Regions from separate parts of the Ensifer fredii genome, predicted to be linked through region 3. Evidence: predicted binding sites of a transcription regulator. Region 3 holds the regulator's gene; each other region holds the start of a gene.
What was found. Region 3 encodes LexA, which represses DNA repair genes until DNA is damaged. Its sites were predicted from a motif close to TGTTCNNNNTGTGTTCNG; they were not measured.
Positions count from the first base shown of each region.

Region 1: the regulator LexA is predicted to act here: its motif matches at 1,538-1,555, upstream of NXT3_RS04315 (PA0069 family radical SAM protein).
Region 2: the regulator LexA is predicted to act here: its motif matches at 1,855-1,872, upstream of NXT3_RS02105 (DNA recombination protein RmuC).

Region 1 covers NZ_CP024307.1:903,264-910,345, reverse strand. Annotated here, with positions in the region: gene NXT3_RS04330 (4-(cytidine 5'-diphospho)-2-C-methyl-D-erythritol kinase) at 1-81, shown strand, start outside; gene moaB (molybdenum cofactor biosynthesis protein B) at 84-626, shown strand; gene NXT3_RS04320 (glycosyltransferase family protein) at 909-1,445, opposite strand; gene NXT3_RS04315 (PA0069 family radical SAM protein) at 1,620-2,777, shown strand; gene NXT3_RS04310 (ribonuclease HII) at 3,055-3,753, shown strand; gene NXT3_RS04305 (F0F1 ATP synthase subunit B) at 3,839-4,324, opposite strand; gene NXT3_RS04300 (F0F1 ATP synthase subunit B) at 4,338-4,955, opposite strand; gene NXT3_RS04295 (F0F1 ATP synthase subunit C) at 5,031-5,258, opposite strand; gene NXT3_RS04290 (F0F1 ATP synthase subunit A) at 5,343-6,095, opposite strand; gene NXT3_RS04285 (AtpZ/AtpI family protein) at 6,155-6,514, opposite strand; gene NXT3_RS04280 (cell wall hydrolase) at 6,803-7,082, opposite strand, start outside.
Region 2 covers NZ_CP024307.1:430,523-437,604, forward strand. Annotated here, with positions in the region: gene NXT3_RS02100 (ribokinase) at 1-564, opposite strand, end outside; gene NXT3_RS02105 (DNA recombination protein RmuC) at 616-1,821, opposite strand; gene def (peptide deformylase) at 1,938-2,462, shown strand; gene fmt (methionyl-tRNA formyltransferase) at 2,545-3,480, shown strand; gene truA (tRNA pseudouridine(38-40) synthase TruA) at 3,480-4,223, shown strand; gene NXT3_RS02125 (hypothetical protein) at 4,243-4,839, opposite strand; gene dapE (succinyl-diaminopimelate desuccinylase) at 4,826-6,019, opposite strand; gene NXT3_RS02135 (efflux RND transporter permease subunit) at 6,179-7,082, opposite strand, start outside.
Region 3 covers NZ_CP024307.1:1,907,632-1,914,713, reverse strand. Annotated here, with positions in the region: gene NXT3_RS09550 (hydroxyacid dehydrogenase) at 1-295, shown strand, start outside; gene NXT3_RS09545 (sugar phosphate isomerase/epimerase family protein) at 292-1,062, shown strand; tRNA gene NXT3_RS09540 (tRNA-Ala) at 1,150-1,225, shown strand; gene NXT3_RS31945 (hypothetical protein) at 1,538-1,705, shown strand; gene lexA (transcriptional repressor LexA) at 1,940-2,650, shown strand; gene NXT3_RS09530 (hypothetical protein) at 3,157-3,456, shown strand; gene NXT3_RS09525 (hypothetical protein) at 3,617-4,135, shown strand; gene NXT3_RS09515 (hypothetical protein) at 4,538-4,981, shown strand; gene NXT3_RS09505 (hypothetical protein) at 5,156-5,791, opposite strand; gene NXT3_RS09500 (hypothetical protein) at 5,880-6,257, opposite strand; gene NXT3_RS09495 (cell wall anchor protein) at 6,260-6,583, opposite strand; gene NXT3_RS32345 (peptidoglycan recognition protein family protein) at 6,605-7,082, opposite strand, start outside.

The DNA.
Region 1 (7,082 bases), 1.0 Mb from region 3:
GCTGCGGCGGCACAGCGCATTTCCGCCGGTCATGCCGAGTGGTACGTTCACGCTACCCGAACCGCGGGGATGAGAGATTAGGTATGCCCGGCATCGACGAAACACGTTCCTTCATTCCGGTTCGGGTCGCGGTCCTCACGGTTTCCGATACCCGCACGCGCGCCGACGACAAGTCGGGCGACACGCTCGAGGCACGCATCCGCGACGCCGGACATCGGCTCGAAGCGCGCGCAATCGTGCCCGACGACCGCCAGAAGATCTACGATCAGGTAAAGGCCTGGACGCTGGATGCGGCGATCGACGTCGTCATCACCACCGGCGGGACCGGCTTCACCGGCCGAGACGTGACGCCCGAAGCGCTGGAGCCGCTATTCGAGAAACGTATGGATGGGTTCTCGGAAGTGTTTCACCGGATCTCCTACGACAAGATCGGCACGTCGACAATTCAATCGCGGGCAACGGCCGGCGTTGCTAATGCCACTTTTATCTTCGTGTTGCCCGGCTCGCCCGGCGCCTGCAAGGACGCCTGGGACGGAATCCTGAAACAGCAGCTCGACTACCGGCACATGCCCTGCAACTTCGTTGAGATCATGCCCCGGCTGGACGAACACCTGAAACGCGGCTGACCCTGTTCCGTTTGGAACAGCCACGCATGGTTGAACTCGCTAGATTGCTACTCGTCAGCTCACCGGAACAATGCACCTAGCGAGCATTCGTACAAGGCGAAGCGAAGACGCCTCTTTCCGTTTTCCCCGTGGAAAGAGCTAGAGAGTCATACGACATGATGCCCCACCACAAGGAGATGGAGCAGCATGGCAAGCCCTTTCCTAGGCAAGGTCATTTGAGAATCGTTTCAGGGGGTGCCGCAAGGCACTTCCCTCTTGTGTGGCTGCAGCACTTGGACTGTTTCAAATAGGCGCGGCCAAAGATCGATTGCCGAGAGCAACCCAGGCCGGAACGATTTCGGTCGCCAGCTTGCGGACTACCCGGGCATTGGCGATGTCGCTGAGCTGCATATCGGCACGCGCGACAGCCACGGCATCCTGCTTGCGCAGCAGAAACCCGGTTTCAAGCGGCGCGGCCCGTTGCGACAAGCGCTTGAAGAACGGACGCCTGTGCATGCGCGATGGTGAAAACCGGGCCGGATCCTTGTTGAGCGCCAGATATTCGATGAGTTCGTCCACCCAGCGCCCTATCGGACGGGCCCCCGGCTCGAGCAGCATCAGCCAATCACCGCGCGCGGAACGGACCACATCGGCGAGGTCCCATTCGGCGCAGAAGCGGCAGCCGGCCGCATCGGCGACGTGTACCGAGCCATCTCTCGAGCCGTGATCCAAAATGATCACGTCGCTGACGAGCCCCTCGACGGCCCCGGCGACGAGCACGGACAAGGTCTGCGCGAGTTCCGCCTCGTTGTCGCGTGTCTCCATTATGATCGTCAGCATACCGTCTCCTAGCGCATAGCTGCATCAAATACCATAATTCTTAAGGGAGGTTAGCTGCTTCCCTCGGCCATTCCCGACCCTACAGCGATATTTGTTCTTGCTTTGTTCGTTTCGATGCGCTAGGAAAATAATCAGAGCGGAACGAAGTCGCAAATCGGTTCCGAGGAGATTTCCATGACCGAGCTGTCTCAACTCAGGCAGGGTGCCTTTGCGCCCGCCAATAGCGCAGAGCTGGCTGAAGCGATCGTCACCGGTACGGGTGCCAGAATAGACGTCGATCGTCGGCGGGGACGCGGTGCCGCCCTCAACATGAGCGGACGTTTCGAACCGCGGACGCGCGAAGTGTTCGACGACGGCTGGCAGACGCTTGAGGAATTGCCGCCGTTCAGGACGGAAGTTCAGGTCGAAAAACCCCGCAACGTCATCACCCGCAACGAGTCGCCGGACATCTCCTTCGATCGTTCCATCAATCCTTACAGAGGCTGCGAGCACGGCTGCATCTACTGTTTCGCGCGGCCGACGCATGCCTATATGGGGCTCTCGGCGGGGCTTGATTTCGAATCGAAGCTCTTCGCCAAGCCGGACGCGCCCCGCTTGCTGGAACGGGAATTGGCGAGGCCGGATTATAAGGTGCGGCCGATCGCGATCGGCACCAACACGGATCCCTATCAGCCGATCGAGAAAGAGTGGCGCATCATGCGCCAGATCCTCGAGGTGCTGAAGGCCGCCAATCACCCGGTGATGATCGTTACCAAGTCGGCCCTGGTGACGCGCGACATCGATCTCCTCGCACCGATGGCGGAAAAAGGTCTGGCGCGCGTCGGCATTTCCGTGACCACCCTCGACCGCAAGCTGGCGCGTGCCATGGAGCCGCGGGCATCGACACCGCCAAAGCGGCTCGAAGCCATTCGCGCGATCTCTGAAGTAGGCATTCCCGCCGGCGTGATGGTGGCACCAATCATTCCCGCTCTCAACGATCATGAGATAGAGCGGGTGCTCGATGCCGCGAAAACGGCGGGCGCTACGGAAGCAAGCTACGTTCTCCTACGGCTGCCGCTGGAAGTTAGCCCGCTCTTCCGTGACTGGCTGCTCAGAAACTATCCGGACCGCTACAGACACGTGATGTCGCTCGTCCGCTCGATGCGCGGCGGCAAGGATTATGACGCCGAGTTCGGCAAGCGGATGAAGGGCGCCGGTCCCTATGCCTGGCAGATCGGCCGCCGCTTCGAACTTGCCGCCAAGCGCCTGGAGCTCAACCTCACCCGTCGCCAATTGCGGCACGATCTCTTCGTGCCGCCGCTGGGAATGGGAGTGCAGCTGTCGCTGCTTTAATGCATGTCGCCCAAAAGTGTGCAGCGGTTTTGGGATGACGACATGCACAAAAACAAAGACCTAAAGCGCGCCGCGTGAATGCGTTTGAACGCGACGCGCGTTAGGAGGGTGCGAGACGAGCCGCGAATGTGTGGGGGAGCGAAAAGACCCTCTCATCTCATATTCAGTTCCGGCGCCACCCTTGCCTCAGGATGGCGCTGGCTTTCCTCCCGGTTTACCGCCGCACACGTACCGGGGGGCTTGAAGGGAATCGGGCGAATATGCGAGGGTCCCCCGCATGTCACGTCGCAAGTCGCCCGATTCCCCGCTTTTTCAACTTGAGCCGGTGCTTCCGGACTTCAGCTTCGAAATCGCCGCCAAGCGGGATGGTTTTTGGCCGGTCGCCGGCGCCGACGAAGCCGGCCGCGGCCCGCTTGCAGGTCCGGTGGTGGCAGCAGCCGTCATCCTCGATTCCGAGGCCGTGCCGGCCGGTCTCAACGACAGCAAACTGCTGACGGCCGAGCAGCGCGAGGCCTTGTTCAACGAGATCATGGCGACGGCGACCGTGTCGATCGCCTCGTCCTCGGCGGCACATATCGACGCAACCGACATCCTCAAGGCAAGCCTCGACGCCATGCGCCGCGCGATCGACGGCCTGTCCGTGGCGGCGCGCTTCGCACTCATCGACGGCCGCGACGTTCCGCAGGGCCTCGCCTGCCACGCGAAGGCGATCATCAAGGGCGATTCCCGCTCCGTGTCGATCGCTGCCGCCTCCATCGTCGCGAAGGTCACCCGCGATCGCATGATGGCCCGCGCCGACGCGACCTTTCCCGCATACGGCTTTGCCATGCACGCAGGCTATGCCACGGTCCGGCACCGGAACGCCATCGACAGCCATGGACCGTGTTCGCTGCATCGGATGAGCTTCCGCCCGTTTCGGCAGGAGCAAGAGCAACCCATGGCAATGAGCGCCGAACCGCTCGAAGTCAGTTCCTGACGAAGAACCCCTTCTCTAGTGCCCGTGCCAAAGAAAAAGCCCCGCCGAAGCAGGGCTCTTAATGCGCGAAGTGTAAATTCGGAGCTTAGTTCAGGCGTCCCTTGACCTCGCCGAGCGCCTTCTGGAAGAGGGCGTCCTGTGCGCTCGCGTCGGTCTTGGTCGCAAGCACTTTCTCGGCTGCGCTGATCGCGAGATCGACGGCTGCCGCGCGAACCGCGTTGATTGCGTCGCTTTCGGCCTGCTTGATCTTCTGTTCGGAAAGGGCCGTACGGCGGGTGACGTAGTCCTCGGTCTTCTGCCTGGCTTCCGCCGCCAGCATCTCCGCCTCGCGCTGGGCGGCAGCGACGATGTTGGCGGCTTCCGCCTCGGCATCCTTGCGCTTGCGCTGGTATTCGGCAACCAGGGCCTGGGCTTCCTCGCGCAGGCGCTTGGCTTCCGCAAGTTCGTTGCCGATCTTGTCGGCACGCGCGTCGAGCGCTTCGGCGATCTTGCCCGGCACCTTCAGATAGGCGATGAGAGCGAAGAAGAGGATCAGGCCGACGAGGGCGTAGAAAGTCGCATCAAGTGCCATTGTTCCCTGCCCCTCAGTTGCCGGCTGACGCCTTGACCGCCGCAGCGATCTCGGTCTTCGTGACGTTGCCGCCAATCAATTGTTTGACGACGGCCGTGGCCGTCTCCTCGGCGATAGCGCCGACATCGGCAAGCGCCTTGGATTTGATCTCGGCGATGCGCGCTTCGGCAGCGGTAATCTTCTTTGTGAGCTCGGCCTCCACGGCCGCGCGGTCGGCATTCGCCTTGCTCTTGGCGTCTTCGCGGGCCGTGTCGGCAATCGAGTGGCCCTCGGCCTTGGCATTCGCCAGTTCCTGCTCGTAGGAAGCGATCGCGGCATCGGCCTGGCCCTTTAAGCGGGAGGCTTCATCGAGATCGTGGGCGATGCGGTCATGGCGCTTTGCGAGAATCCCGCCAATGCGCGGAATGATGACCTTCGACATCAGGAGATAGAAAAGCCCGAAGGTGATCGCCAGCCAGAGCAGCTGCGAAGCGAAATGAGTCGAATCGAAGGGCGGGAACACGCCGGAACCATGCTCGCCTTCGTGGGCCACACCCGTTTCGGTGTGCACCTCACCGGCCGCAGGGGCATCGTGTGCTTCGGCGCCTTCAGTGGTGGTTGACTGCTGGGCATAGGCCGCGGTCACAAACATGCTCACCTCCAAGGTGCACTTAAAGATATGCGCGGCCGCGAACCCGAGGGACCGCGGCCGAAGCTTCAGCCGTTATTAGACGGCGAAGAGGAGGAGCAGGGCTACGAGCAGCGAGAAGATGCCCAGAGCTTCCGTAACGGCGAAGCCGAATACGAGGCGGCCGAACTGGCCGTCAGCAGCCGACGGATTGCGCAGAGCGCCAGCGAGATAGTTGCCGAAGATGTTGCCGAGGCCGAGAGCCGTGCCGGCCATACCAAGGCATGCAAGACCTGCACCCAAGAACTTTGCTGCTTCCGCGTCCATGATTGACTCCTTCGAATGGTGTTGCGGCTTAGGATTTGCGCCCCGGGCGGCTGAAGCCGACCGGAAGCGAGCGACTGTTATTCCTTAGTGGCTTCCCGGGTGGACAGCGTCGTTGAGGTACATGCAGGTCAGTACCGCAAAGACATAGGCCTGGAGGAAGGCGACGAGGAACTCAAGACCGGTGAGAGCGACGGTCATGATGAGCGGCAGGATCGCGCCACCGATGCCGAGCGCACCGAAAGCGCTGAGCGAGGCGACGAAGCCTGCGAAGACCTTCAGCGTGATATGGCCGGCCAGCATGTTTGCGAAGAGACGGACCGAGAGGCTGATGGGCCGGGATAGGAAAGAGATGACTTCGATCGACACCACGAGCGGCAGCAACGCGCCCGGCACGCCGTGCGGCACGAAGAGCTTGAGAAAGCCCAGACCATGCTTGTAAAAGCCGTAGAGCAGGACCGTGCCGATCACGAAGACGGCGAGAGCGAAAGTCACGATGATCTGGCTGGTGACGGTGAAGAAATACGGGAACATGCCGAGCAGGTTCGCCGTCAGGATGAACATGAACAGCGAGAAGACCATCGGGAAGAACTTCATCCCATGGCTGCCCGCCCCTTCGCGAAGCATCGAGGCGATGAACTCGTAGGACAGTTCAGAAACCGACTGCATGCGCGTTGGGATGACGCCGCGCTGAGAAGTCGTCAGGTAGAGAAAGCCCGCGGCAGCACCGACGGTCGCCACCATGAACAGCGACGCATTGGTGAAGGAAAAGTCAATTCCGCCAATCTCGATCGGGACAATCTTGTTGACCAGGAACTGGTGGGTCGGATCGTTTGACACCGCGCTTCTCTTTCGTTCTGCCCGCCCGCAAGCGGAAACCGTGTTTTCCGGTCGGCGCCTCAGGCGCCGTCACCGTCCTTCTTGCTATCATCAGTACCGCCTCCGCGCTGGTCGGGTGTCGCCACCAGACCGGCAGAACGCAGCACATTCAAAACACCGGCACAGAAACCGAGAAGCAGGAGGACGATCATGCCCCACGGCCCTGTACCCGCAAAATGGTCCAAAAGATAGCCCAGGAATGCCCCGACCACGATGCCGGCGATGAACTCGCTGGAGAGCTTCATCGCTGCTGCGTAGCCTTTGCGGCTCTCCGCGCTTCGAACCTCCGCCTCGTCCGAAACATCCACGCGCTTCGACGCGATGTCCTCGCCAAGGCGCTTCAGCCGCGCTTCCAGACTTTCTTCCGGCTTCTCCGTCACATGGCTCCCCTTTTGCAGCCCCACGCGGTCGAACGCGATCTCGGTCATACAAACGGCCGGTGCTCAAGCCACGGTTCGGCCCCATTTGAAGTCGCGCGCAACATAGTTTTAGGCACCCGCATAGTCAAGGCATGCGGGGGCATAGAGGGTGGACAATGTTTGTCAGGTTTTTCAACGGCTTAATGGAAATTTGCGGCACCTGCGACAAAGCTGCACCGGGAATCGCCCTCATTCATCGGAGCCGCTCTTCGCCTCACAGGCGTGACTTGTGCGGAATCCTGTGGCCGATCAACTCCAGCCGCCGCCATAGGTCCGATAGAAGATGTGCAGACCGATCTGTCCCACGCGTTTCATGGTCTTCGCCCAGGCGGGCTTCACATAGGTGGCATGGTAGTGTGTCGCAGAACCGACTTCCGGGAGCCAGATCTTTCCGGCGGTGACCGCCATCGCGACCTCCTTTGCGGTCTTCCAATGCGAACGCGAATAGATGAGATCACGGATCATGTCGCAGGCGAAGGAGAACTGGCAGCGGTTGCGCCAGGCCTTGTTCTGATAGACGACGCCGCAG
Region 2 (7,082 bases), 1.5 Mb from region 3:
CAAAAGCTCGAACTCGGTCTCGTTTGCAATGACGATGTCGGCCATGCGGCCAAGGCGGGCCGCCTCCGGCGTTAACGGCGCGATGTTGATGATCGAGCGGATGCCACGGCGTCTGGCCTCCACCAGCGCCTTCTCCACCGAGGCCGCCGGAATTTCGAGCTGCAGCATCAGCGTGTCGCCGGCCGCCATTTGCTCGAGGGCCGTGACCGCGTCGCTCTCGCTCACCGTCGCATTGGCGCTGGCGACGACGACGATGACGTTCTCGCCGTCACCGCCGACGAGGATATGGGCGGTCCCGGTCGGCTCGCTCACGGTCTTGGTGAGGCCAAGGTCCGTGCCCGCCTCCTTGAGCAGGGTAAGCGCGCCTTCCGCAAAGCTGTCCGAGCCGACGGCGCCGGCCATCCGCACGGAAGCGCCGGCGCGCCGGGCTGCCAGCGCCTGGTTCGCCCCCTTGCCGCCGGCGGCGGTGGAAAAGCCCGTTCCGGCAACGGTTTCGCCCGGCTTCGGAAGGCGTGCGGTCGTGGCGATCAGGTCCATGTTGATGGACCCAAGAACAGTGATCATGTGGAGATGTCCCGTCGGGTTGCTGATTGTGCCGGAGAGTGCCCGAGGCCGTCAGTCTTCGTCAACCACCCGCAGCTTCAATTGCCCGATGCGGTTGTCGACTGCCCGCTCACTCTTGTCGGCCGGCTCCCTGGCGCCGTGGTTCGCCGGTGCGGCCTCCAGTTCCAGCGCCTCGATCTTGGCGCCGCGACGCGTCAGCTTGTCGGAGGAGATCAGAATGTCCTCGACATCCTTCTGGGTCATCGCGAAGTGGCCCTGCAGCTTCCGGACCCGTTCGTCGAGCCGCGAGAGATCCTCCATCAGGCGCACCACCTCGCCCTGGATCAGATGCGCCTGCTCGCGCATGCGGGCGTCCTTCAGGATCGACTGGATCACCTGGATGGAAAGGAGCAGCAGCGACGGCGAGACGATGACGATGCGCTGGCGGTGCGCCTTCTGGACGGTCGCTTCGAAATGCTCGTGGATTTCCGCAAAGATCGATTCGGACGGAACGAACAGGAAGGCGGTTTCCTGCGTCTCGCCAGCGAGCAGATATTTGCTGGCGATATCGCGGATATGGACCTCCATGTCGCGTCGGAAGGCTTGCGCCGCCTGCTGGCGCCGCTCGGCACTTTCCGCATCACGCATGGCATTCCAGGCTTCGAGCGGGAATTTTGCGTCGATGACGAGCGGCGGCTGGGCATTCGGCATGCGGATGATGCAGTCCGGCCTCGCCCCGTTCGAAAGCGTCGCCTGGAAGGTGAAGGCGCCCATCGGCAGGCCGTCGGCAACGATCGCCTCCATCCGCGACTGGCCGAAGGCGCCGCGCGTCTGCTTGTTGGCAAGAATGCTCTGCAGCCCGGCCATGTCCCTGGCGAGAGACTGGATATTATTCTGGGCGCTGTCGATGACCGCCAGCCGCTCCTGCAGCCGCCTTAAATTCTCGTGGGTCGCCTTCGTCTGTTCGCTGATCGACGCGCCGATCCGGTGCGTCATGCCGTCAATGCGCTGGCTGAGCGATTGGTTGAGTTCCGCCTGCCGTGTGCCGAAGACATCGGCCATCGCGGCGATGCGTCCCTGCATTTCGGTCTGTGCCGCGAGCAGCGCCGATAGCTGCTGGTCCCGGTCGTCGGCGCGAAGCGCCCGCGCCCTGCGGGCCGACGCAATTGCCAGCAAAACGAACAGGAGAGCGGCGAGGCTGAGCAGATGGCCAGCCGTTAGGGGAAAGGTGCCGATGAGGAACAGCGGCTGGTCGATGGCGAAGGCAGTGGGCTCCATGGCGGCAGCCTAAACAGATTCGCATCTGAAAACTAGATCAAAACAAGAACAAACGGCTCAACTCATCACACGGCAATTTTCTTGCGCAGCGACGGAAAGATCGGCTATGGGGGAGCATGACGATCAAGCCGCTCATCATCCTTCCCGATCCGCTTCTGCGCCAGGTTTCGACGCCCGTTGAGACGATCGACGCCGACATTCGCCGGCTTGCCGACGATATGCTCGAGACCATGTATGACGCTCCCGGCATCGGACTGGCGGCGATCCAGATCGGCGTGCCGAAGCGCCTTCTGGTTCTCGACGTTTCGAAGGAGGGCGAGGAGAAGAAACCGCTGGTCTTCCTCAATCCGAAGATCGTGAAATCCTCCGAGGAGCGCTCCGTCTACGAGGAAGGCTGCCTGTCGATCCCTGACTATTATGCCGAAGTCGAGCGACCGGCGGCGATCACCGTCGAATATCTCGACCGCGGCGGCAAGGAGCAGGTAGTTGAGGCCAACGGCTTGCTCGCCACCTGCCTGCAGCACGAGATCGACCATCTGAACGGCGTCCTGTTCATCGATTACATCTCCAAGCTCAAGCGCGACATGGTGATCCGCAAGTTCGCCAAGGCGGCCAAGACGCGCGGCGCCAAGGCCATCTGACCGTCGCGCCCCGCGCCTAGAGGCGTTTGACTCGGAGCCGCTGCCCTGCTTGGGGCATTTGAGAAAGACGGAGTTCACCGCCTTGCCGCTTCGCATCATCTTCATGGGCACACCGGAATTCTCCGTGCCGACGCTCTCTGCTCTCGTCGAGGCGCGTCACGAGATCGTCGCCGTCTACACGCAGCCGCCGCGTCCCGGCGGCCGGCGCGGCCTCGATCTGCGAAAGTCGCCGGTGCATCAGGCGGCCGAACTTCTCGGTGTTCCGGTGTTGACACCCGTCAACCTCAGGCAAACCGCGGATCGGCAGATCTTTCGCGATTTCGGTGCCGATGTGGCAGTCGTCGTCGCCTATGGCCTGCTGCTGCCGGAGGAGATCCTCTCGGGCACTCGCCACGGCTGCTATAACGGCCATGCCTCGCTCCTGCCGCGCTGGCGGGGTGCCGCACCGATTCAGAGGGCGATCATGGCCGGGGACCGTGAGACCGGCATGATGGTGATGAAAATGGATAAGGGGCTCGACACCGGGCCCGTGGCGCTCGTCAAGTCTGTTCCGATCGGCGAGACGATGACGGCCGGCGAGCTGCACGACAAGCTGATGCATGTCGGAGCGGCGCTCATGAAAGAGGCGATGGTGCGGCTCGAGATGGGCGAACTGACGCTGACACCGCAGCCCGAGGAAGGCGTCGCCTACGCCGCCAAGATTACGAAGGACGAGACGCGGATCGTTTTCACGCGGCCGGCGGCCGACGTTCACAATCATATCCGCGGCCTCGCGCCCTTTCCGGGCGCCTGGTTCGAACTTCAGGTCGCCGGGCGGATGGAGCGGATCAAGGTGCTGGGGTCGGAGCTTGCCGCAGGGGCCGGCACGCCGGGCACGATCCTGGACGACGGCTTGACGATCGCCTGCGGCGAAGGGGCGGTGCGGCCGACGCGCCTGCAGCGGGCAGGCGGCAAGGCGCTTGCTGCGCCTGACTTTCTGCGCGGCACGCCGATCGCCGCCGGCACGAGGATTTCCTGATGCCGCGCTACCGGCTGACCGTCGAATATGACGGCTCCGATTATGTCGGTTGGCAGCGGCAGGAGAACGGTCCCTCCGTGCAAGGGGCGATCGAGAAGGCGGTGCTGTCCCTGACCGGCGAGACCGTCTCGATCCGCGGCGCGGGACGCACCGATTCCGGCGTCCACGCCAGGGGCCAGGTGGCGCATCTCGACCTGACCCGCGAATGGAAGACCCACACGCTGCGCAATGCGCTCAATGCCCACCTGACGCTCGCCGCCGAGCGGGTGTCGATCCTCGACGCGGCCGAAGTTCCGCCGGAATTCGACGCGCGCTTTTCGGCCGTCCGCAGGCATTATCTCTACCGCATCATCTCCCGCCGTTCGCCGCTGGCGCTCGAGGCACGGCGCGCCTGGTGGGTGCCGAAGACGCTCGACCAAGAGGCGATGCATGCGGCCGCACAACATCTCGTCGGCCATCACGATTTCACGACGTTCCGGTCCGCCCATTGCCAGGCGACCAGTCCGCTGCGCACCATCGATCGGCTGGATGTCACCCGCAGCGGCGAATTGATCGAGATTCGCGCGACGGCGCAAAGTTTTCTGCACAACCAGATACGCTCCTTCGCCGGCTCACTGAAGCTCGTCGGCGAGGGCAAGTGGACGCCAGACGACCTCAAGGCCGCACTCGAGGCGCGCGACCGCAAGGCCTGCGGACCCGTTGCCCCGCCGGATGGCCTGTTCTTCATGCAGGTCGATTACTGACCGCTCGCGCTCACCCAGCTCAGCCGGGGATCAGTCCGAAGAAGTGCTGAAGATATTGGGCGAGCATCATCGGCGGCAGCAGGTAAAGGGCCGTCAGGGCGGAAGCGAGCAGGTTCTGATTGCCGGTTATCGAGCGCAGCAGCCGGAAGAGCAGGACGACGCCCGCAATGAGGACGATCAGCGACAGGAGAGCAGTGAGCTGATGGCCTCCACGCGCGAGAAGGAGGAGCGCGGCCGGGATCGCCATCGCATAGGAAAGCGGCACCGAGAGCCAATTGGTGGTGACGATCACAGGCACGACCAATCCGGCAAATCCGAGGGGCCGCGAAAGGCCAGCAACGAGCATGACCGGCAGCAGCCAACTGACGAGATCGACGACGAGCAGCTTTAGGAAAAAGCCGATGCCGACGGTCGAGCCGCTCGGCATCGCCGAAAGATAATAGAGGCGCCAGGACGCCCAGGAAACGGCCATGGCCGGCAGCGACCAGAGGATCGCCGAAAAGGAGCGCCACAAGCCGCTTTCGCTGATGTCCAGCCAGTTATAGCCTTCGCGGTTGCCCTGGATCAGCAGCCAGAGCCCCTTGATATAGGCGAGAACCTCGTCAAGCAGCGGCATGGCCGAACCAGCGGGCGATGAAGGTTTCATAGATCTCGGTCAGGGTCTCGAGATCGGCGACCGCGACGCGCTCGTCGACCATGTGCATTGTCTGGCCGACGAGACCGAATTCGACCACCGGGCAATAGTCCTTGATAAAGCGGGCGTCCGACGTGCCGCCGGTGGTGGAGAGCTTCGGCCGGCGGCCGGTCACGGCCTCGACTGCGCCGGAAAGCGAATCGATCAGCGCGTTGTTGCGCGTCAGGAAGACGTGGCTCGGGCGCTCGTTCCAGACGATGTCGTATCTGACCGGATCGCGACCGGGCCGAAGCGCACCGTCCTTTGCGGCACGGCCGAGGCGGGCAACGATCTCCGCCTTCAGGCTTTCGGCCGTCCAGCGGTCGTTGAAGCGGATGTTGAAGGCGGCACTGGCCTTGGCCGGAATGACGTTGACGGCGGCATTGCCGACATCGATCGTCGTCACCTCCAGGTTGGACGGCTGGAAATTCTCGGTGCCGGCGTCGAAGGGCGGGTCCATCAGCGCTTGCGTCAGCTGCAGAATGCCGCGCACCGGATTGTCGGCAAGGTGCGGATAGGCGGCATGCCCCTGGACGCCGTGGACGGTGATCCGGCCGGAGAGGGATCCGCGCCGGCCGATCTTGATCATGTCGCCGAGGTTATCCGGATTGGTCGGCTCTCCGACGAGGCAGGCGTCCCAGCGCTCGCCTTTTTGGGCAGCCCATTCGAGAAGCTTGATCGTGCCGTTGATCGCCGGTCCTTCCTCGTCGCCGGTGATGAGGAAGGAAATCGATCCCTTGGGTCGGCCATGCTTTTCGATGTGGCGGGCAACCGCCGCGACGAAGCAGGCAATGCCGCCCTTCATGTCGACAGCGCCGCGCCCGTACATTTCGCCGCCGGCGATCACGGCCGAAAAGGGCGAATGGGTCCAGGCGGCTTCGTCGCCGACCGGCACCACGTCCGTATGGCCGGCGAACATTAGATGCGGGCCTTCGGTGCCGAGGCGGGCATAGAGGTTCTCGATATCCGGCGTTCCCGCCTCCCTGGCCATTACCCGATCGAGCGTGAAGCCGAGGGGCGCCAGCATGCCTTCGAGCGCCGACAAGGCACCGCCTTCGGCCGGGGTGACCGAGGGGCAACGGATAAGGGCGGAGAGATTGGAGATCGGATCGGTCGGGAACATCGAACGGAATGCCTGCGGAGCCGGTGGGCCAAGGAACTGAGTTTGCTGGTTTATCCGATCGCTCCCCGGCTGTCACGCCCGATGAGAGGGCGACGCGCTTGGAGACCGCAACGGGCCGGACGATCGTCCGGCCCGTCGGATGTGTGTTCCGGGAGAAGGCTATTCGCCCGGGGCGAGATGCGGCGCCTCGATATGCGCTCCCGCGTGCTTCAGCGGCCGCTCGCCGGAGAGCTTGCGGATCAGCACGTAGAAGACCGGCGTCATGAAGATGCCGAAGGCGGTGACGCCGATCATGCCGGCAAAGACCGCCACGCCCATGGCCGAGCGCATTTCAGCACCGGCGCCGGTCGAAGTGACGAGCGGCACGACGCCCATGATGAAGGCCATCGACGTCATCAGGATTGGCCGGAGCCGCAGCCGGCTCGCCTCGATCGCGGCGCTGACGGCGCTCTTTCCGGACAACTCGAGCTCGCGGGCGAACTCGACGATCAGGATCGCGTTCTTCGCCGAGAGGCCGACGAGCACGATCAGGCCGATCTGCGTGAAGACGTTGTTGTCGCCGCCGGTCAGCCAGACGCCGGTGAGCGCCGCCATGATGCCCATAGGCACGATCAGGATGATCGAGATCGGCAGCAACAGGCTCTCATATTGCGCCGCGAGCACCAGATAGACGAGCAGCAGCGCCAGCGGGAAAATCAGGATGCCCGAATTGCCGGCGAGGATCTGCTGGTAGGTCAGATCAGTCCACTCGTAGGAGATTCCGGGCGGCAGCGTCTCGGCGGCGATTCGCTCGATGGCGGCCTGCGCCTGGCCGGAGGAGAAGCCCGGTGCCGGGCCGCCATTGATGTCGGCGGCGAGGAAGCCGTTGTAGCGGATCGCCCGCTCGGCACCGACCGTCTGCTCCACCTTCAAGAGCGCCGACAGCGGGATCATCTCGCCCGACTGCGAACGGACCTTCAGCTTGCCGATGTCGTCGGCGTGGCTGCGATAGTTCGCGTCGGCCTGGATGCGCACGCTGTAAGTGCGGCCGAAGGCGTTGAAGTCGTTGACGTAGAGCGAACCC
Region 3 (7,082 bases):
TGCGACACTGATCAATACGGCGCGGGGTGCGCTCGTGGACGAGGCCGCACTGATAGACCGGCTGAAGACGGGCGCAATCAATGCCGTCATCGACGTGACGGATCCCGAGGTGCCGGAAGGAACGTCGCCTTTCTATGATTTGCCGAACGTCTTCCTAACGCCGCACATTGCCGGCGCCATCGGACTTGAGAGGACGCGGCTCGGCGAAATGGCCGTCGACGAAATCGAGCGCTTTCTGGAAGGCCGGCAGCTGCTGTTCGAAGTCCGCAAGCACGACCTGGAGCGCATTGCATGAGCGATTTCGAACCGGGGCTCTGCACCGTCACCTTCAGGAGCTTGCCTCCGGAAAAAATCGTCGGCTTAGCCCGGAGCGCCGGTCTTGCGGCGATCGAATGGGCAGGCGACGCTCATATTGCTCCAGGCGACACGTCCAACGCCCGGATCGTCGGGCTCCTCAGCGCAAGGGCCGAACTGACGACATCCTACGGATCCTATGTCGCGCCACCGACTGACGACCTCATCGAATTCAGGCGTGCGCTCGAGAGCGCGATTGCACTCGGTGCCTCGAATATCCGCATCTGGCCAGGCACCCGCCGGCGCGATTCAAAGGACTACAGCGCAGGCGAAAGACGTGATGCCGCAAAGGCGATCCGCGACATGGGCGCCGAAGCCGCGCGCCACCGCGTGACCGTCTCGCTGGAATATCACCCGCGATCGCTGACGGACACGACCGACTCGGCAAGCCGCCTGATCGACGCGATCGCCCACGACAATGTTTATCTCTATTGGCAGCCGCGGCCCGGGCTGGAGCTCGGCGAGGCGCTCGCAGAGGTCGCCCGCATCGGTCAGCATGTATCTCATGTCCACGTCTTCGCCTGGGATCGAAATCGCAACCGTTTTCCCCTGGCATCGGCATCCGACTATTGGCGAAGCGTCCTCACGGCCCTCCCCGCATCGCGCTGGACCGGGCGACGCTTTGCAATGCTGGAATTCGTCGCCAATGACGATCCCGCCGCCTTCATCGAGGACGCCGCGACGCTCAAGCAAATTCTCCTCGAGTGACATCCACGACGGCCCCGATCCTCCCCACGCGAGACGCCGGGAGGGACTGGCGCGGGCGCTCAAATCCGCCTATATAGGTGAACGGCTGGGGTCGTAGCTCAGTTGGGAGAGCGCCGCAATCGCACTGCGGAGGTCGAGGGTTCGACTCCCTTCGACTCCACCAAACGACCTTTGTCCGACCCGGAGACATAGGTAACAGAACATCGCTAAGACATCAGCGACATCTCTGTAGCGGGCCGATCCGACGTGGCTCGTCACCCTCGGACGACCACCACTTCAGACTGTGTTCGCAGCAGACCCATTGCGAACGCGAATTCCGTTAAGAAGCGAGCGACCCGAAGTCAGAGGGAGCGGTGTTTTCCACCCGATGTGCCGTCTTCCCGCCTTGCCCCTCGCTTGCCAAAGAGCCTGATTTGAGAGAGACTTAGCACCTGGCATCATTGCATATCGGCAACTCCCGCAAGTGGGGACTACCATGCCTCTCAAATCTCTGATCGCCGCCGCCTTAATCGCTCTTCTCACACTTTCAGGATGCGCCACGACAGGCGCTACGGGCAACACGACCTACACCCAGTGGTACGGCCCCTACCCTGAACCCGACTTCGACGTTCTTAGCCCCGGCGGGCTGCGCCTCGCCTACTAGGACGGCTTGTCAAGACGATGCACAGCGTCGTCAAAGGTGAGCAAACGCTCGCCTATGTGTGACGCTTGCCGCACGCAAGTCTTCACCACCATCGAAACCCGCAAACCGTCCGTGCCGCCCTGATAGCGGACGCGCCTCGACGCATGAGTTCACGGAATATTAAGTGCTTGCGGAACACATATGGAACGGATAGTTTCTGTTCTTGATTTGTTTCGCGAATCTGGAGTGACGCGCATGCTGACCCGCAAGCAACAGGAATTGCTTCTGTTCATTCATGAACGGATGAAGGAATCCGGGGTCCCGCCCTCCTTCGACGAGATGAAAGATGCGCTCGATCTTGCGTCGAAATCGGGCATCCACCGGCTGATCACTGCGCTGGAAGAACGCGGTTTCATTCGCCGGCTACCCAATCGGGCCCGAGCGCTCGAGGTCATCAAGCTGCCGGAAGCCTATTCGAGCCCAGCCCAGCCGCGGCGCGGCTTCTCGCCGAGCGTCATCGAGGGCAGCCTCGGCAAGCCCCCGGCACCGAAGCCGGCGCCAACGCCGCCGGTCGAGAGCGCGTCTATAACAGTGCCGGTCATGGGCCGGATCGCCGCCGGCGTGCCGATTTCGGCCATTCAGAACAATACGCACGAGATTTCCGTGCCGGTCGAGATGATCGGCAGCGGCGAGCACTACGCCCTCGAAATCAAGGGCGATTCGATGATCGAGGCGGGCATTCTCGATGGCGACACGGTGATCATCCGCAACGCCAGCACCGCCAGCCCGGGCGACATCGTCGTCGCCCTGATCGACGACGAGGAGGCAACCTTGAAGCGATTCCGCCGCAAGGGCGCATCGATCGCACTGGAAGCGGCGAATCCGGCTTACGAAACGCGCATCTTCGGACCCGACCGCGTGAAAATTCAGGGCAAACTCGTCGGTCTGATCCGGCGCTATCACTAGGCCGATTTGGGTTCCTGTGCCGATCCTGTGTGCGGTCGTTTCGCGCGGTCGCGACGACAGAACTGTTCTCTTTGCCTTCCGTGATCTCGCTTACTGCGGCCGGCGTTTATTGGTCTCGGCGTCCGCCATGCCACCGGCAAGAAGCGCTCTCGTATTCCGGCCTGTTCAAAGCTGTTTGTGGGCGTCTTTTTTGAACGTCTCCCTCTTGCGCTCCACATGGATTCGTTTTAAACGCCCGCCATCGCTCGATTTTACGAGCACGAGAGGCCTCGTGGCGGAGTGGTGACGCAGAGGACTGCAAATCCCCTCCACTTCCAATAAAATCAATGTCGTTTCTGAAAAACAGGTCCAAAAGCGCCTCGTTTTTTGCCGTTTTTGCACCATTGATTTTTCAGAGGAATCTCGACTTTTCAGAAACGGAAAACCGAGGATAATTGCTCATCGGCGCGTGCGGGCGCCCTTCACGACATGCGGGATTCGACAACCTCAAACGAGGAGCATCGCGCATGCCTGAACGTCTACGAACACTCGCCGAATTCACCCTCCCCCAGATGGTTCTGACCTGTTCGCAGTGCGGGCGAAAGGGCCGCTACAACGTCGCTCGGCTGATCGAAAAGCACGGCGCCGACATGCCTATCCGCGACTTTATAAACCTGATCGGCCAGAGCTGTGAGCGCAGGACGCAGCTGAGAGAGCACCAGAGATGCGGGCTCGGATGCGACGACCTGATCTACATGTTCACGCCAAGGCCGGCCGCTGAAGGATATGCCGATCAAGTGGAGCAGCAACACAGCGAGCGTCCCTGAGCGCCTCCGGCGGAGCCAGCGGCTGTTGACTCTGAGACAAAGATCGCTTCAATCAGCCGTCTAACGAATGGTTGTGCGCATATTGCAACGCTCGTGAACATCACGAAGGGTTGATGATTTCAAAAATTAATAATTTGTTGACGGGGATGTGTTGACATATATGTCAATAAGCGAGGTAATAAAAACACACTGCGAGAACCCCGATGAGACGCTGCGCTTACTTGTTCCCGCCCGTCCGTCCTATTTGGTCCAGAGGCACATTTTTCTTGGAAAAGAAGTGCAGCAATTCGTGGACGGAGATGGTGTCGACGGCCGGTTCGCCAGGCTTTCCGGTAGGACATTATCTGTCTTGGAGCGCATCTCAAACGGGTCCTATGTGACGTTTGGCATGGACCCGCACGACAAAGACGCCAGTTGCACAATAGCAAGGGTGGACCCCGTACTTCTGGGGATCGTCGACGTTCGGATCCGAGACCCGCAGCCCGCCATCCGAGTTTTTGGCGGATTTGCCGAGCCAGACATCTTGGTGTTGCTCAAATGGATGCCGCGAGCAGGCTTGGACTTTCGAGCGGCAGCACAACTATGCAGGCAAGAATGGGATTCCCTATTTCCGGGGCATCCCCCTATTTATGGTGAAAAGGTGGAAGATTATGTCTCCAAGCACTTCAATATTGGCTGAACCGCAAGGCGACCAGCGCATATCGGAGAGAACGCTTGGCTATGTGGCAGAGAACGCTCGCGAGGACATGTATGACCTCGTCGTGCGTAACTGCGTGGAGTCAGGTATCTCTAACGCTACTTTGGCAAGGCGGCTTGGGAAGGATCCGGCCCAGGTCTCAAGGCTCTTAGGCGCGCCCGGCAACTGGACGATCGATACTGCTGCTCGAATCTTATTCGCGATCGACGGTCGCGTTATGAAGGTGGACTCGTGCTGGCCCCTGAAAGAACCAGTCGCAAACATGCGCCATGCCACGTGCTTTCATCACCCGGAGCAAGTAAACAACCTAGTGGTGCTTTCCACATCAGCGCACCAGAAAATGCCGCGCGCGGCCAGGATAAGCCATGCGATTAGGTGGTCTCGATGATCGAGGTCCGTTCAATCTTCTGTGATGATGTTCGGATAGAGGTCAACGGCAAGTCCATTTTGATTGGAGTATACCCAGGTGTGCTGTTCGCTTCAGCCGGAGATGTCGTGAAACTTTCCAACTGGATCGAGGCGCGCGGACTGGAGCGCGGAAAGCATACTGCCACAATTTCTGCATTCTTTGACAATGGCCACGAGGAGATCTCTGTCGCTGACGTCGCTGTGGACTTTACCGTGGCCGACGAGAGATTTCCTGCTATTTTCACGCCTACCGATCTTCATTTTGTTCCGGACGGACCCGGGACGCTTGCCGTGCGCTTGTCTTTTGACGGCTCCGCCGATCTCGACGCAGGAAAAATTCCAGTCATAATTCCGGAGCCGGAAGATGATGAGTTGGTGAACGATGAATCGGCTTTTCCTGACTCGGTCGATTTTGATTAAGGATTGAGCAGGCTTTCACCGCCGCCGAGATGCCGATACGCGACTGATCGGCCAGACGTGCCTGATATGGGTGCGGCCGGACAAACATCGGTGGTGCGGCCTCGGCTGCGACGACCTGATTTACATGTTATGCCGAAGCCGGCCGCCGACGGTTATGCCGAGCAGATACAGCCGCTATCGGTCCAGCGAGTTGCCCGAGGAAGCGAGTAGCCTGGCGATCTCCCGCTCCAGCCGCTGCTGGTTTTCCTTGAGATCGAGGATGATGTCGCGCTGACTGTAGACGCTCCCCTGCGCCTGTTTCACCTCGTCTATCTGCCGTTGATGGTCAGCAAAGCGCTGATCGTAGCTCGTCCAGACGCGATCGAGCTCCTGACGTGGCACCTGGGCATCGCGCAGGTCTTTCAGCATGGACTGCTGCTGCAACCTGTCTTCGGCGCCGCGCGCCGACCGCCACTCCATTTCCTTCTGCGTCACCATCTTTTCGTTCAGGATGGAAACCGAGGCCTTCAGGTCGCTCGTCGCGGCGTTGATTGGCCAATAGGCGAGAGCGCCGAGAATCGTGCAGAAGCTCAATGCAACGCCGAGGGCCTGCCACTGTGGACGGTTTCGCTCCGCGAGTGTCGACGACAGAGCGGCCACGGAATTGCGCATCTCGGCCGCAAGCGCGCCGACCGCAGATTCCATTTGCTTGAAGCCGGTTCTCATCTCCGCCTCAAGGTCTGTCTGCCGCCGTCCGAGGTTCGTCACCCGTTCCCCGAGCTGTGCCGTCACTGCATCTGTATAGGTGCGGTGTGGATCATTCCCGTTCATATCATCATCCGCCATTATGTCCCCGATGCCCCATGCTTATGCGATCCAAAGAAATCGGCCGCCGCGGGGATGCGGCGGCCGTATGATGTCATTCGCCGATCGGCTTGCGAGCGCGGAACCGCCCGTAAATTGCCAGCAACCCGCCTACGGCAGAACCAGCGGCGGCGAGTGCGGCAGCGATGTTCGCCTGCTCATCAGCGCTGATGGTGACGGTCTCACCGATCACCCACGACAGCAGCGGAGCGGCGATGGGGGCGGCAATCGCAACGATCGACCCCCACATGACGCGGGACTGCCACCACGGCTCATTATTCGTCGCCGCGATGATCTCCGGCGCGATCTTCTTTGTAACCGCCTCGGCGATGGGAGACACAGCTCCTGGCTGGGCCGGAACGGCAGGATTGCCAACTGCGCTTACGACCGCACCGATGATCTTGTTCTCTAGTTTCTGTCTCGCATCCATCATCGTCACTCCGCTGCCTTGGCTTCGCGGAGCGCGGCCACCATCACGGCATAGCTTTCGGCCGCTTTGACCAGCGCGGTTGCCGCCGTAACCGAGCTCGGGTCTTTGCAGATGACGTCCAGCGCAGCCCAGGCAGCCGCCTCGCGCGCAACGGTGCGCTGTTTGATGTCGCCGGTGCTGGCGACGATGACGAAGGCGGAGTGAGCCGTAGCTGCCGCCGAGCAAACCTGGGGAAGGTTCTTCTGGATGGCGCTGTCGATCGAGGACGTGGTTTGGCAAGCGGACAGCGTAAAGGCCGCCGCTGCCACGAAGAGCAGAGACTTGATCATTTCAGATTTTCCTTTTGAGGGTTAGGCCGTAGCCTTGGCTTCGAAGAGGAGGCGGAGTTTGCTGACCGTCGGGGCGTCGAAGTCGCCGCTTTCGGGCAGGTTTGAGGCGAGTTGGAAGGCGCGGATGGCGGCACGGGTTTTCCTGCCGACGATGCCGTCGATCGGGCCGAGGGCATAGCCGTCCCGGACGAGCAGCCGCTGCAGGTAAGCAGTGCGAGTGTCTGGCCCCTCGATCACCGGTTTGTTTTCGATGACGATCGGCTTCCAGTTGCCCCGGATATCGGCGACCGGGAGACCCTTCGCCGCGGCCCAGGGGATGACGTCAAAGCACGGGCATGCCTTGATGTGCTCGAACGGCTCGATCACGCCATTGCCGTTCTTGTCCGGTGACAGATCCCGGTGGCCGCACCACTTGATGTCGGGAAATTCCTCCAACAGCTCGCGCATCCGCCTTTCCAGCGTGGCGAACTGCGCATTCTTGAGCGTGTTCACGTCCGGC